DNA from 4 places in the Aminobacter sp. MET-1 genome. Region 3 is predicted to be linked to each of the others. Evidence: riboswitches for the same ligand, from Rfam matches in the RefSeq annotation. Region 3 holds a riboswitch; each other region holds the start of a gene.
The links. A riboswitch is a leader RNA that binds a small molecule or an ion and turns the genes downstream of it on or off. The one in region 3 is predicted to bind cobalamin.

Region 1 (3,697 bases), on a different contig from region 3:
GCTGGCGTCGTCATCAGCGGCATTCGCGGCGTCGGCTATCTGTTGCGCGAGACGCCGTGATGGCAACAAGGCCGCCGTCGCTCAAGTGGCTTCTGGTCAGCCGAATGGTGACGCTGCAGGCGGCCATGATCGCGGCGTTCCTGGTGTTGATCGTCGCTGCACTGTGGGGCACAGGCTATCTCGTCGACGATTATGAGGGCGGCAGCCTCGATGTGCTTGCGGATGCCGTGGTGCGGGACGCCAATGGCAGGCTCGCCCTTGCGCCGACATCGGAACTGGCGCGGCTCAGGACGCATGCACCTGGCCTGTGGTTCGTCATGCGCGACAAGACGGGACACCGCTTGAGCGAAGGCACGATACCACCTGTCTATGCGCCCGTCGCCGGTATCATCGAGCAGCTGAACGACGCGCGGCTGGGCCATCCGCTCGGCGACGAAGCCAAGCCCGACGCGATCGTCAAATGGACCGATACCGCTGCCGGCAAGGTGCAGATCCTGACCGGCACGCAAGGCCGGATGTCCGTCCGGCGTTTGCTTGCGGGTGTCTCGGGTGGGTTCATTTCGGTGATCTTGCCGGTGATCGTTCTCATGGCGCTGGCGACGATGGTTGCCACACCGCTTGTCGTGCGCCGCTCGCTGGCGGGCCTGGGGCAGACGGTGTCGCAGGCCACGCGCATCGAGTTCGACAAGCGCGGTGTGCAGCTGCCGGTGAACGAGGTGCCGGTCGAAATCGGTCCGCTTGTCAGCGCCGTCAATGATGCGCTCCGGCGTCTCGATGCGGGGTACGAGCGCCATCAGCACTTCCTCGCCCAGGCCGCGCATGAATTGCGCACGCCCATCGCCATCCTGAACGCGCGTGTCTCGGCGCTGCCGGCAGGCGCGGACAAGAGGGAGCTGCTCGAGGATGCGGCGCGGCTGACCACGCTCGCCGGGCAGCTGCTCGATCTGCAACGGCTCGACCAGAAGGGGAACCGGTTTGCACCCGTCAATCTCGTCGCCATGGCCAAGCAGGTGGTGTTCGATCTCGGGCCGCTGGCGCTCGCGGCGGGTTACGACATGTCGTTCGAGCCCGAGGTGGAGACAGTTCCGGTAGAGGGTGACCAGACATCGCTCGAACGGGCGCTGACCAATCTGGTGCAAAATGCCATCGATCATGGCGGACGCCAGGGCGTTATCACAGTACGTGTGGGTGCCGCCGGCTTCGTCGAGGTCTGCGACGAGGGGCAGGGCATCGCGGCCGATCAGCGCAAGGCGATCTTCGAACCGTTCAACCGCCTCAAGCCCGATGGGCGCGGCGCCGGGCTGGGACTCAACCTGGTGCGCGAGATCATGGCGCTGCACGGGGGGCAGGTCGCGGTTATAGAGACTGCGAAAGGGGCATGCCTCCGCCTTTCATTTCGATCGAGTGATTAGCCGGCTTTCTGTCGGCGCGCAGTTTCTATGAATCTAGCTGGACTCGGCGGGGAAGGGCGGGCGCAGCGTCTGCCTGCGGCGCAGCGACTTGGTGAGCCAGGCGGTGAAGCTCGGCTCGATGGGCAGCATCAGCGGCAGGATCAGGACGTCGGAGGCGCCGGCTGCCCGCAGCGAGCCAAGGACCTCGCGCAGTGACGGCGTGCCTTGCTCGGTGAAGCCGAAGCTGGCGCCGGCGACGCCGGGCAGCGCGGCTGCAAGGTCGGTAAGTTGCTGCATCTGCTTGTGGGGTGCTGCGGCAAAGGCGGACTTTGCGACGAGCAGCACATGCGGTTGTGGCGCGGAGTTGTTTTCGGTTGAGTTCGACACCTGCAATCCCTGACCAGCCGGAGCGGGAGTGCGGTAACGCAGGCCGAACGGCGCCGGAACGGCAACCGATTCAACCGCGTCCCTGTGGTACACTCCGCCCACGGAACCTCACTTGGTCAGGCAGGTCTCCTGGCTCGCAGGTCGTCGCTTCACCGCCTATCTTCCCGGCTTCATGCCAGTGACGCGGTGGGCAATGTGGCTCGCCGCTTACAGTTGCGGGGCAGCTTCGGCTTCTACGAATTCCCTCTTAGCTCCCGCCCAGAGGCGGGAGAACCATAACCGTGCGGCACGCTATAGTGGCGCGCCGGTCAAGCGCGCAAGCCGCGAAGCCGGCAACTATTCAGCCGCCTCGGAGAAGGCCGTCGGCAGGTAGTTGAGGATCGGCGCCAGCCAGCGCTCTGCTTCCTGGAGCGACATGCCCTTGCGCTCCGCATAGTCCTTGACTTGATCGCGCTCGACCTTGGCGACGCCGAAGTAATAGCTCTCGGGGTGCGACAGATAGAGGCCCGAGACAGACGAGCCGGGCCACATGGCCATGCTTTCGGTCAGGGTCACGCCAGCGGTTTTCTCGGCGTCGAGCAGGCGGAACAGCGTCGTCTTTTCGGTATGGTCGGGTTGGGCCGGATAGCCGGGCGCCGGGCGGATGCCGGCATAAGCCTCGCCGACCAGCTCGTCACTGGTCAGCTTCTCATCCTTGGCATAGCCCCAGAATTCCTTGCGGACGCGCTCATGCAGGCATTCGGCAAAAGCCTCGGCAAAACGGTCGGCCAGCGCCTTGACCAGGATCGAGGAGTAGTCGTCATTGGCGCGCTCGAAGCGCTCGGCGATCGCCACTTCTTCGATGCCCGCCGTCACCACGAAGCCGCCGACATAATCGGCTTTGCCGCTGTCGGATGGAGCGACGAAGTCGGACAGCGCCACATTGGGCCGGCCGTCGCGCTTGGTCAGCTGCTGGCGCAGCGTGAAGAGGGTCGCGAGCTCGCTCTGGCGGGTATCGTCGGCGAACAGCCTGATGTCGTCGCCGATTGTGTTGGCCGGCCAGAAGCCGATCACGGCCTTGGGCGCGAACCATTTCTCGTCGATGACCTTTTTCAGCATCGCCTGGGCGTCTTCGAACAGCTGACGTGCGGCCGCGCCCTGCTTCTCGTCCTCGAGGATCTTGGGATAGCGGCCCTTGAGCTCCCAGGTCTGGAAGAAGGGCGTCCAGTCGATGTAGCGGGCGAGTTCGGCGAGCTCCCAGCTTTCGAACACCTTTGTGCCGAGGAAGCTCGGCTTCGGCGGCGTGTAGCCGGCCCAGTCGACCTTCTGCGCATTGGCGCGAGCGCGGGCCAGCGGCAGGCGCTGCTTCTCGCGCTCGGAGCGCTCATGCGCCTCGGCGACCTTCACATATTCGGCCTGGATGCCCTCGACATAGCCGGCCTTCGCCTCCGGCGAGAGCAGGCTCGACACCACGCCCACGGCGCGGCTGGCGTCGGTGACATAGACAGCCTGGCCGCTGGCATAGCGCGGGTGGATCTTCACTGCCGTGTGGACGCGGCTGGTGGTGGCGCCGCCGATCAGCAGCGGGATGTCGAAACCCTCGCGCTCCATTTCGGCGGCGACATGGGCCATTTCGTCGAGCGAGGGCGTGATGAGGCCGGACAGGCCGATGATGTCGACATTCTGCTCGCGCGCGGTCTGCAGGATCCTGGTCGCCGGCACCATGACGCCGAGGTCGATGATCTCGTAGTTGTTGCAGGCGAGAACGACGCCGACGATGTTCTTGCCGATGTCGTGGACATCGCCCTTCACCGTCGCCATCAGAATCTTTCCCGCGCTCCTGCGGTCGGAGCCTCCATTTGCGGCCTTCTCGGCCTCCATATAGGGCAACAGCACGGCGACCGCCTGCTTCATGACGCGTGCGGATTTCACCACCTGCG
Region 2 (3,697 bases), on a different contig from region 3:
GCCTCTGAAGCGCAAGCGTCCCGCTGACGCATCGCAGGACCAGGCAACGGACGCCGACACGCAGAACCAAGCCGAGGACTACCAGCCGGCCAGTCCCGGCGCGGTGCCCGACAAGCCGGCCAACGCCTCGGCCAGCCTGTTCAGTGAACCGCCAAATGCCGACGATGCCTTCGCCAACGACGCGGGCCCCTTGCAGGCGCTGCCGCCGACCACGGCACGCGACCGGGCCAAGGCGCGGCGCGAGCAGCTCGCCGGCCGGCAACAGCCGGCGAACGCGCCGAAGAAGACCCCTGCCCCCGAGCAGGATGAAACCACCACCGGCACCGTGCGCCAGCAGACGGTGGATTTCGAAGGCAGCGAGGACAACGGCCCCGAATCCGCGCGCCAGGCAGCGATCGAAGGCCGCAAGCCGCAGCCCGAGCTCAATCCCTACGACCCGACGGGCATCCGCTTCGGCACCTTCGTGCTCAAGCCAAGCCTGGAACAGGGCGTCACCGCGACCTCCAACGCCGATTCGAGTTCGGATGGAAAGTCGGCGATCCTGTCTGAAACCACGCTCCGCCTGAATGCGGCGTCCGACTGGGACAGCCATTCGGCCACCGTCGATGCCTATGGCAACTTTCGCAAGTCGGTGTCCGGGCAGGAGGTCAAGGACGTCACCGGCGGCATCGACGGCCGCCTCCAGCTCGATCTTGCCGAAGGCATGCGCGCACTTGCCCGCCTCGGCTACAATGTCCGCCCGGAATCGGCGACCTCGCCCGTCGTCATCATCGGCACCGCCGAGCGCCCCACCCTGCAGACCTTCAACGGCTCGCTCGGCCTGGAAAAGGACGTCGGCAAGCTGCGCTTCGGCATATCGGGCGAAGCCGTCAAGGAAAGCTATGGCGACGCCGCTCTGTCGGGCGGCGGCACGCTGTCGCAGAAGGACAGGAACTCGACCCTCTACAATGGCAGGCTGCGCATCGGCTACGAGGTGTCGCCGGCGCTGACCCCGTTCGGCGAAATCCAGTTCGGCCGTCGCATCTACGACCTGAGGTTCGACACCGCCGGTTTCGAGCGTTCGGCAAATCAGTTTGCCGCCCTTGCAGGCGTCGAGATCGACATGGGCGAGAAATTCGGCGGCGAGATTTCCGCCGGCTGGGTCGGCCAGACCTTTGACGACGGCAGGCTGGGCAGCATCTCCGCCGCCTCCGTCGCCGCAGATCTCCGGTGGTCGCCGATGCGCGGCACCATCGTCACCCTCAACGGCACCACCTCGCTGGAAGGTTCGACGTCGGCAGGCGAAAGCGGCTCAGTACTCTATGCGGCGCGTCTCGGCGTCGAGCGCCAGATGCGCGCCAACCTCACCGGCTTCGCCGCCGCCGGCATCGGCTGGCGCGATTACGCCGGTTCAACCGACCATGATCTGTCCCTCAGTGCCGAGGCGGGCCTCACCTGGTGGCTCAACCGCTACACCGGCCTCACCGGACGCCTGCGCCACGAGACCTTCAGCAGCACGCTCTCCAACCGCGACAGCACCACCAACAGCGTCTTCGTCGGCGTGAAAGTTCAGCGCTAGGGTCTCAGCGTGCCGGCTTCGACTGGTGTCGCCTGCACATCCCGCAGTTCGTCATCCTCGACGTAGCGAGCGGAGAGTGTCGCGGATCCATGCCGTGGCCGGCAAAGTTGTCGGGACGGTCCAGAACGGCCGGAGCTGCGAGCCCCCAAAACGAGCACCCGGCAGCGCAAGAACGCCCGCCGCCCCGCTCATCCCAATCCTGCCACCGCCTCCTTCACCCCCTGCTCCCCCTCGCCGGCAAACACTTCGCTCATGACAAGCTCGGCCAACGGCAGCCGGTTGCCCCAGCCATGGCGCTCGAGATCTGGGCGCGCGGCGAATTCGCTGACGCGGCCAACGCAGAGATAGGCCACCGGCACGACATGTTCGGGGATCGCCAGCAATGCCTTCAGTGCGTCACGGTCGAGGATACTGACCCAGCCGATGCCGATGCCTTCGGCACGCGCCGCCAGCCAGAGGTTCTGCACCGCGCAAACAGTGCTGTAGAGATCCATTTCCGGATTGTGCCAGCGCCCCAGCGGCGAGTTGGCCGAGCGTCCCCGATCGCAGGTCACGACCAGGTTGAGCGGCGCCTCGCAGATGCCTTCGAGCTTGAGCTTGCGATAGAGCGCCTGCTTCTCCTCGACAATATGCGGCAGCTCCTGCCCGCGCGCCGCGAAAAACAGGTCGCGCACCAGCGCCCGGCGCTTGGCATCGCGGATGATGATGAAGTTCCATGGCTGCATGAAGCCGACCGATGGCGCGTGATGCGCCGCCATCAAAAGGCGCGCCATGACCACGTCGTCTATCGGATCGGGCAGGAAATGGCTGCGCACGTCGCGACGGGTGAAGATGGCCTTGTAGACGGCGTCCTGCGCCGCGGCATCGAACGAGCCGCAGGCGGTTTGAACATGGGCGGCCGGCATCGCGTGTCCCCTTGCGATAGAAACGGCGTCCGTCCGCCTGTCCATGCGGTGGACCATCTCTGCCGGGCCGGTCTTCTGGCTTCGAGTTCATCCCGCTTTCAGCACCTTCCCATCCTGCCGGACAGTGGCTTTTGCCGATACGGTCCCTCTTACAGCGATGGGCACGCCACGGAGTTTCACCGTGTTCCCGATTCTCCCGCATGAGCGGGCACCTGGCGGGAGTGTTCTACAGGCCTTGCGGGCCCTTGGCCACCGCGCCGCGCGCCCGAAAATGACGCGCGGGCGACATTGACGGGGCTCAGCGGCTGGGTTTCACCTCGCCCAGAAGCCCTTCGATCACTTCGGCCATGCGGCCGCTGATGTCGGAGCGCGCCAGGGCAAATGCCACATTGGCCTCGACAAAACCTTCCGGCGAGCCGCAGTCGAAGGTCCGGCCGCGATAGTGATAGCCATAAAAGGGCTGCGACTTCTCGAGCTTCAGCATGGCATCGGTCAGCTGGATCTCGTCGCCGGCGCCGCGCTCCTGCTTGGCCAGCAGTTCGAAGATCTGCGGCTGCAGAATGTAGCGGCCGTTGATGAACAGGTTCGACGGTGCCGTTCCCTGCTTCGGCTTCTCAACCATGCCGTCGATGGCAAAACCGGTATGAACGGCCTTTCCCTTGCCGACGATGCCATATTTGTGCGTCTCGGCCGGGTCGCATTCCTGCACGGCGATGATGTTGTTGCCGGTCTCGGCATAAAGCTCGACCATCTCGCGCATGCAGCTCTTTTCCGACTGCATGATCATGTCGGGAAGGAGAAGCGCGAAAGGCTCGTCGCCGACCAGTTCACGCGCGCACCATACAGCATGGCCGAGGCCGAGCGGCACCTGCTGGCGGGTGAACGACGTCTGGCCCGGCGCCGGCTGCAGCTTCTGCAGCCGCTCCAGCTGATCGCTTTTGCCGCGCTGGGCAAGCGTATCGTAGAGCTCGAACTGGACGTCGAAATGATCTTCGATGACCGCTTTGTTGCGGCCGGTGACGAAGATGAAGTGCTCGATGCCCGCTTCGCGGGCTTCGTCGACGACATACTGGATGACGGGACGGTCGACGACCGTCAGCATCTCCTTGGGGATAGACTTGGTGGCCGGCAGAAAGCGGGTGCCCAGGCCTGCGACGGGAAATACTGCCTTGCGAACTCTTTTCATTGCGCGGTCGTCCGAAAGAGAAAAATCGATATCGGGCACAACATTCTC
Region 3 (3,697 bases):
GCCTGTACTGCCTGCCTGCGCCTTGACGGTGACGGCGATGGAGAACGGTCGCGATGGCGACGACGACAGCGTGTAGGTCCGCAAGAGCGGACCGTCCGGTGTCGGCAGTTCCAGCGTCACGAACTGGCCCGGCTTGTAGCGAAACCAGGTCTGTGCATCCGAACGGAAGGCGAAAGTCTTCACATCAGGTGCTTCATCCACCACACCGATCACCTCCAGCACCTGGAGGCGATCATTCCACGGGGTCATCTCGTCGAGGTGGCGATAGAGGGCGGGGTCGCTCATGGCATTCATGACCTACTCCCTCTGGCGACGCTGCGCAGGGCGGGCTTTTGCCCGTCGGCGAGCCGTGGTTCGATGAAGCGCGCATACCAGTCGACGAACTGGATCACGCCGCCTTCGTGATGTTCGGAATATGGCCCGGGCTCATAGGCCGGCGACCTGATGCCGAAGGCGTTCTCCTCGACGATGCGGCGGTCCTCGTCGTTGGTCTCGGTCCAGACATGGGTCAACTCCTTCAAGTCGTAATCGACACCTTCGACCGCGTCCTTATGCACCAGCCATTTGGTGGTGACTGCCGTTTCCGTTGTGCTGATCGGCAATACGCGGAAGGTGACGGCATGATCGCCTAGAACATGGTTCCAGGTCGTCGGATAGTGGTAGAGCAACAGCGTGCCGATGCGGTCGGCCGCGACCTGGTCGGACAGGTTCTTGCGCACGGCACGCCTGCCCGTAGTCGTGTAGCTGACGGCCTTGCCGAGAAGCGGGGCGCGGGTGGCGCGGTATTGTCCTTCGTCGTCTATTCGAAAGCGCGAGGGCAGCCCTGCCGCCTCGCAGTGCGACCAATGCGCAAGCATGTCGGGATCGCTTTCGGCGCCGTTAACCCCGGTGACGGTTGGAGCTTCGGGGAAGGTCTTGCACAGCTCAGGATGGTTGGCCGCGCAGTGATAGCACTCCCTGTTGTTCTCCCAGACCAGCTTCCAGTTGCCCTTCTCGACGATGGTGGCTTCGAAAGCGACCTTGGCATCGACCAGATTGTGGGGAGCGAAGTACGGCTCCATCAGTGACCGGAACGGGCGGAAGTCGGCCGGCTCCTTGGCCAGGCAGATGAAGATGTAGCCACCGACGCTTTCGCAGGCGACGGGCTTCAACCCGAAGTCCTCCTTGTTGAAGTTCTCTGCCATCTGGCGGGCGAAGACCAGCTTGCCGTCGAGGTCGTAGGTCCATTGGTGGTAAGGGCAGACCAGTCGCGCCGACGTTCCTTTTTCCGTGGTGCAGACGCGGCTGCCGCGATGGCGGCAGGAGTTGTGGAAGGCGCGGATTTGACCATCGCGTCCGCGTACGATGACGACTGGATAGTCGCCTATCTGGACGGTGAAGAAGCTTCCGGCTTTGGCGACCTCGCAGTCGTGGCCGACGAACAGCCAGTCTCGATACCAGATCAGTTCGAGGTCGAGCTTGTAGAACTCCGGGTCGATGTAGAAGGGTTGCTGCAGGCTGAAGCCATCGCGCCGTTCGCGGATGAGTTTCAGCATTTCATTGCGCGTGTCCATGTCCGTCCTCGCTAGCGGTACAAGGACTGAACTGGTGGTATGGAGGGGAAGATCGCGCGGGTTCAAATGCCCGGACGCTCTGCCTCTTGACCGCCCACCGCGATCAGTCGGTTGAAAGAATTCGAGGCTGGTTTCCGGGCTCCGAAGCTGTCCTTTGTTGAGGACTGTCCCGACACCTTCCCAGGCATTTGCCCAGTGGTTCTCCCGTCGAGACGTCAAGCTTCGCTACCGTTGCGGGGGCAGCGCCGGGATCTAACCGGCTTCCCAATTATCCCGCAGACCACTTCGCCGGCGGGCACCTTGAACATCTTGATCAGATCACGGAAGCATCGCTGACAAAGCCGCGAAAGCGACATCGGCGGAATGCAAAGACGACAGCGGCCATGTTGCCGTCAGGTGCTTGCTGGCTTCACAAGCACTGCGTCCATGATCCATCCGTTGGCGCGACGCGCTTCGTTGCGGACACGCTCGATGTCGTCGATCACCTCTTTGAGCTTGCCCGAGATGAGAACCTCTTCCGGCATGCCGACATAGGCGCCCCAATAGACATCGAGATCGCCGTCGGCTTGCCGCAACGTCTTCTCGGCATTGAGCATGATGACCACGCTGTCGGCATTGTTGGGAAAACCTTCGCCCATGCTACGCCCGGTCGAGATCAGGATCGAGCGCCCGATGTCGCACAAGGCGACTTTGTGCTGGGCCGCCAGCGCCTGAATGCTGCTGATGCCGGGAAGGACCTCATAGTCGAGTTCGAAATCACCGCGGTCCTTGAGGCGATCGAGGATGCGCATGGTGCTGTCGTAGAGGGTCGGATCGCCCCAGACCAGGAATGCCCCGGTCTGCGACGCGTCCAGTTCCTCCATGACCAGCTTGCCGTATGTCGCCTCGACCTCTTCATGCCAGTCGGACACCAGCTGCTCGTAGTCGTCGCCGGCGCGCCGTTCGGGTGTCTTGAACTCTACGGTTCGGAAGGGGCGGTCCCGCACGTGACGCTCAAGGATCTCACGCCGGACACGGGCAAGCTCCTGCTTGCCGATGCCCTTGTTCGGGATGAAAAACACATCGACCTTGTTCATGGCGTTCACCGCCTGAACGGTGACGAAGTCGGGATTGCCCGCACCGATGCCGATGATCAGCACCTTCCTTCTCATTGGAGCCTCCCGGAAATGTGGGAGACCGCCAGTTCCCGACCGAGTTCGATAAACAGCTCTTTCAAGCGGTTGGGGCCGGGATGCGGGCCGCGATAGCCGTCAAGACGACGGATCTCCATGTTGACCGCAGCTGTCAGGTCGCTGCCGTCAGGCTGCGCCATCAACCAGGCTATCAGGACCTCCTCGGGTTGCGGAAGCGGTTTTGCGGTCCGTGCCGTTTGCCGGCGTCCGAGCGTCAGTCCCATGCCAGCGCTCCGCCGTTCTGGTATTCGATGACGCGGGTCTCGAAGAAGTTCTTTTCCTTCTTGAGATCCATGGCCTCCGACATCCACGGGAACGGATTGTCGGTTTCAGCGAAGACCGGCGCGAGACCGAGCTGGGCGCAGCGGCGGTTGGCGATGAAGTGCATGTACTGCTCGCAGAGCGCAGCATTGAGCCCAAGGAAGCCGCGAGGCATCGTGTCTCGCCCATAGGCTGCCTCGAGGTCTGCCGCATCCTTGACCATGCTGCGGACTTCCTCCTGGAAGGCGCGGGTCCACAGATGCGGGTTCTCCAGCTTGATCTGGTTGATCACGTCGATGCCGAAGTTGAGGTGGATGCTCTCGTCGCGCAGTATGTACTGGTACTGTTCGGCGATGCCGACCATCTTGTTGCGGCGGCCGAGCGACAGGATCTGGGCGAAGCCCGTGTAGAACCACATGCCCTCGAAGATGACGTAGAAGGCGACGAGATCGCGTAGGAATGCCTGGTCGGATTCCGGCGTGCCGGTCCTGAACTCGGGATCATCAAGCGACTGCGTGTGTTTCAGGGCCCATGCGGCCTTGTCGGTGATCGACGTTACCTCGCGGTACATGTTGAACAGCTCGCCCTCATCCAGGGAGAGGCTTTCGACGATGTACTGGAAGGTGTGGGTGTGGATCGCTTCCTCGAAGGCCTGGCGCAGCAGGTACTGGCGGCATTCGGGGTTGGTGAGGTGGCGGTAGATCGCCAGGA
Region 4 (3,697 bases), on a different contig from region 3:
GTTTCGATAAGCGCCGCGCATTCGGTAGCGACATCGTGCTCCGCCAGCATGTGATTGGTGAGCCAGAGTGTCAGGCAGTCGACGAGCACAGGCGCGCCGTCAGGCAGACCGGCGAGTGCGCCCACCAGATCGAGCGGCGCGTCGATCGTTTGCCAGCCGTCACCACGGCGCCCCACATGAATGGAGATGCGCTCGCGCATCTCGTCATCATAGGCCTGCGCCGTGGCGATATACGTCCACGGCGCAGGAAACTGCGTGATGAGCCGCTCGGCATGCGCGCTCTTGCCGGAGCGCGCGCCGCCGAGCAGGAATGTCAGCGTCTCAGGCAAGGCGACCGTTCAGCGCCTGCGGCTGCTCGCCCATGAAACGGCTGCGCACGAAGCCGGCGACAGCGCCCAGAACCACCCAGAACACCAGGTTGGAGATGGTGACGGCGACGACGAAGCTGTGGTGCAGATCGGCCGGGATCGGCGAGTCGTGGCTTTCGGGCTGCGGTGCGCCGATGACGTGCGGTGCAACGATCAGCGCCACGCCGAGGATCGCCAGCGGCAACGATTTCCTGAAGGCGATCAGTGCAAGGCCTGCAGCGGTGGCGACGACCGTGGAAATCCACCAGATCTGGCGCGAGACAAGATCGGCTGCGGGCATCGCCGGCAGTTCTGGCGGCAGGCCGAGGCCGGGTGCCAGGGTGAACACGGCAAAGCCGGCAAAACCCCAGAAGACACCCTGGCGCCAGTTGGCGATGCCACCGGCGAACTCTGAAACGGCGACCAGGATCAGGCCGAAGGCGATACCGCTGATGATGTTGGCGAGTGCCGAATAGGCAAAGCGCTCGAAGCCGTCGGCAGGCGCCCACGCTTCTTCCTCGGCCGGGGCCTGTGCGACGACAGCAGGCGCAGTCGACTGCGCGGTAGTGGCAGGCGCTGTCGCCTCGGTGCCTTGAGCGGGTGTAGCGGCATGATCGTGGCCGCCAGCGTTCTCATAGGTCTCCGCCTTGAAGATCAGCGGGTCGGTTGAATAGGTCTGGAGCGCGGCCAGGATCACGCCGGCCAATAGGCCGCTGATCGCCGCGATGAACACGACGTTGCGAAAGACAGACATGGTTGGATTGCCTTCGTTAGTGGCAGGGGAAGGCCATCGAGTGGCGATAGTCGTGGGCAGCGTTGTGCACCACTTCCATATGCGAGAACCCGAGGAAGCCAACAACGAAGATGCCAAGCAGCGCGGCCATCGCCAGCTGCATTGCGCGCGACTGGGAGGAAACGCCAGTGCCGAGTGCGGAAGTAACCGTGTTCATTTCAATGTCCTTTCACCCTCCACCCGAGGGCATAGAATAAAGTCTTCGTCGCCGGCAGGTCTCCTGGCTTGCGGATCGACACCCTTCCCCGCCTTCCCGAAGCAAGCTTCAGTGGCCTTTGGGGAGAGCTAACCGCACACAGTTGCGGGGGCAGCCGCGGCTTTGGGCAAAAACTCCCTCACCGCATTCCCTCTTGATTCCAAAAACTGGAACCGACGACGGCTGCGACTATAGAAACAAAAGCATGGGGCGGCAAACCAAATTCCGACGCCGCAGCGCTCGAATGCGGCGTTCCTGCGATCAGGCACGCGCAGCGATTCGTTCCGCCACCAGATGCTGCAGCCGCCACAGATGCCGGTCGTGGATCGAACGCTGTTCCAGGTTCTTGACCACATTGTAGAGATAGTCGGCCGCCGAGCCCCAATGACCGCACGTCGTGGCCAGCCGATTCACAACCTCGTCTTCGCCGAGCGCCCCGGCATAGGCATGGCCTTCGCGGTTGATGACGAAGGCAAGTGCGGTCAGCGGACCTTGATCGGTGGCCAGCGTCAGCCAGCGCGGCTTGTAGGTCGAGGGTTTCAGCGTCATCTCGCGACGGAAGAGCTTGTCGAGTTGCTCGCGCCGGTCGCCATCCATCAGCCGCAGCGCCACACCCTTGCACTGGCCGCCGCGATCCATGCCCATCATCAGCCCGGGCTCGGCTTTTGTCGCGCGCCAGCGGGTCATGTTGATGCAGAACGAACGATGCCAGCCACGCGCCAGCGCCACCCTCTCCTCGGCATGCTCGACCTCGGGTTTCCAGATCAGCGAGCCATAGGCGAACAGCCACAGCGGCCCCTCCTCGGGATTGGCCGCCAGCGTCTCGTCGATCATTCGCGCATAATCGGCGTCGTCGAGATGCTGGGCGTCGGGATCGGGACCGGCATCCGCCACCTCGCGGTGGCAGCGCGCCACCAGCTCCTCGGTCAACGACATCACGCGACCGTTCATTGCCGACATCCCCGAACCCTGTGCATGACGTTGGCTAGTCCCTCTGTTGCCGCGCTTCAACCATGATAGTGCTGCATGGGCGGCGAAACACCCGAAAGCCGAAGCGAATGGCCATGACGATGCAACCGACCACCGACCAAGTTCAAGCCCAAACGCCACGCGTCCAGGTGATCGACATCGCCCGTGGTGCAGCGCTCATCGCCATGGCCATCTACCATTTCGCCTGGGATCTCGAGTTCTTCGGCTATGCCGATCCCGGCATGACCGCCTTCGGCGGCTGGAAGCTGTTCGCCCGCTCGATCGCCTCGAGCTTCCTCTTCCTCGTTGGCGTAAGCCTGGTGCTCGCCCACGCCAAGGGCATCCGCTGGCGCGGCTTCTGGAAACGGCTTGCGATGGTGGTTGCCGCCGCCGCCGTCATCACCGGCGCGACATGGTATGCCATGCCGGATACCTTCATCTTTTTCGGCATCCTGCACCAGATCGCCTTTGCCAGCGTCGTCGGCCTTGTTTTCCTACGCCTGCCGCCGCTGCTGACGCTCGTCGCCGCAGCCTTGGTGATCGTTGCCCCCAGCTATCTGCGCAACGACGTCTTCAACCATCCTGCCCTGCTTTGGGTCGGCCTCAACACCGTCGCTCCCCGCTCCAACGACTTCGTGCCTGTCTTCCCATGGTTTGGCGCGGTGCTGGCAGGCATGGGCCTGGCTGGACTGGCGTTGAAAGCAGGCCTGTTCGAAAGGCTGGCGCGGCTCAAGCCCGGCATCTGGTCGAAGCCGCTCGGCTTCTTCGGCCGCCACAGCCTTGCCTTCTACCTCATCCACCAGCCGGTGCTGATCTCGCTGGTCTGGGCCTGGGCGCAGTTCTTCCCCGCCCCTGTCGAAACCCGCGAAGTCGGCTTCCTCAAGTCGTGTCAGGTCTCTTGCCAACAGAGCCGCGACACCGAATTCTGCTCGCGCTACTGTGTGTGCATGCTCGACGAGTTGCAGAAGGACGATTCGCTCGATCGCCTCTATGCATCGGACAAGAGCCCCGAACTGAAGGCGCATGTCGGCGACACCGCCGCCATGTGCTCCGCCAGTACGGACAGCCAGACACCCGTGGGAGGAGCGCAATGACCGACATCAAGGCAGCCCCTAGCCGAGTGCCGTGGCCGCCGATCATCTACCTGCTGGCGATTGCCATCGCCATCGTGCTCACCCTGCTCTATCCCTTGCCCTGGATCACCGAGCCGATCTCGGACCTGCTCTTCGCCGCCGGCTGGCTGGTGATACTGGGCGTCGTCGCCATCGAGGTTTCGGCAATACGCGCCTTGAGGCGCGGCAACACCACCATCAGGCCGGACAAGGCTTCGGACCACCTGGTGATGGATGGCCCGTTCTCCTTCACCCGCAACCCGATCTACTTTGGCAACAC

Region 1: another riboswitch for cobalamin. It lies ahead of NDO48_RS07315 (CbiX/SirB N-terminal domain-containing protein); the one in region 3 lies ahead of NDO48_RS13415 (aromatic ring-hydroxylating oxygenase subunit alpha).
Region 2: another riboswitch for cobalamin. It lies ahead of bluB (5,6-dimethylbenzimidazole synthase); the one in region 3 lies ahead of NDO48_RS13415 (aromatic ring-hydroxylating oxygenase subunit alpha).
Region 4: another riboswitch for cobalamin. It lies ahead of NDO48_RS08970 (CbtB domain-containing protein); the one in region 3 lies ahead of NDO48_RS13415 (aromatic ring-hydroxylating oxygenase subunit alpha).

The regions. Positions count from the first base shown of each region.
Region 1 is NZ_JAMSHL010000004.1:101,307-105,003, forward strand. It holds gene NDO48_RS07305 (response regulator transcription factor) at 1-60, shown strand, start outside; gene NDO48_RS07310 (sensor histidine kinase) at 60-1,412, shown strand; gene NDO48_RS07315 (CbiX/SirB N-terminal domain-containing protein) at 1,446-1,778, opposite strand; cobalamin riboswitch at 1,880-2,071, opposite strand; gene metH (methionine synthase) at 2,115-3,697, opposite strand, start outside.
Region 2 is NZ_JAMSHL010000007.1:73,931-77,627, reverse strand. It holds gene NDO48_RS12215 (outer membrane beta-barrel protein) at 1-1,558, shown strand, start outside; gene bluB (5,6-dimethylbenzimidazole synthase) at 1,747-2,463, opposite strand; cobalamin riboswitch at 2,511-2,694, opposite strand; gene galU (UTP--glucose-1-phosphate uridylyltransferase GalU) at 2,762-3,649, opposite strand.
Region 3 is NZ_JAMSHL010000008.1:51,772-55,468, forward strand. It holds gene NDO48_RS13410 (2Fe-2S iron-sulfur cluster-binding protein) at 1-285, opposite strand, end outside; gene NDO48_RS13415 (aromatic ring-hydroxylating oxygenase subunit alpha) at 291-1,553, opposite strand; cobalamin riboswitch at 1,661-1,871, opposite strand; gene cobF (precorrin-6A synthase (deacetylating)) at 1,946-2,704, opposite strand; gene NDO48_RS13425 (hypothetical protein) at 2,701-2,949, opposite strand; gene NDO48_RS13430 (ribonucleotide-diphosphate reductase subunit beta) at 2,940-3,697, opposite strand, start outside.
Region 4 is NZ_JAMSHL010000005.1:61,086-64,782, reverse strand. It holds gene cobU (bifunctional adenosylcobinamide kinase/adenosylcobinamide-phosphate guanylyltransferase) at 1-329, opposite strand, end outside; gene NDO48_RS08975 (CbtA family protein) at 322-1,101, opposite strand; gene NDO48_RS08970 (CbtB domain-containing protein) at 1,118-1,297, opposite strand; cobalamin riboswitch at 1,333-1,529, opposite strand; gene NDO48_RS08965 (gamma-glutamylcyclotransferase) at 1,598-2,287, opposite strand; gene NDO48_RS08960 (DUF1624 domain-containing protein) at 2,401-3,399, shown strand; gene NDO48_RS08955 (methyltransferase family protein) at 3,396-3,697, shown strand, end outside.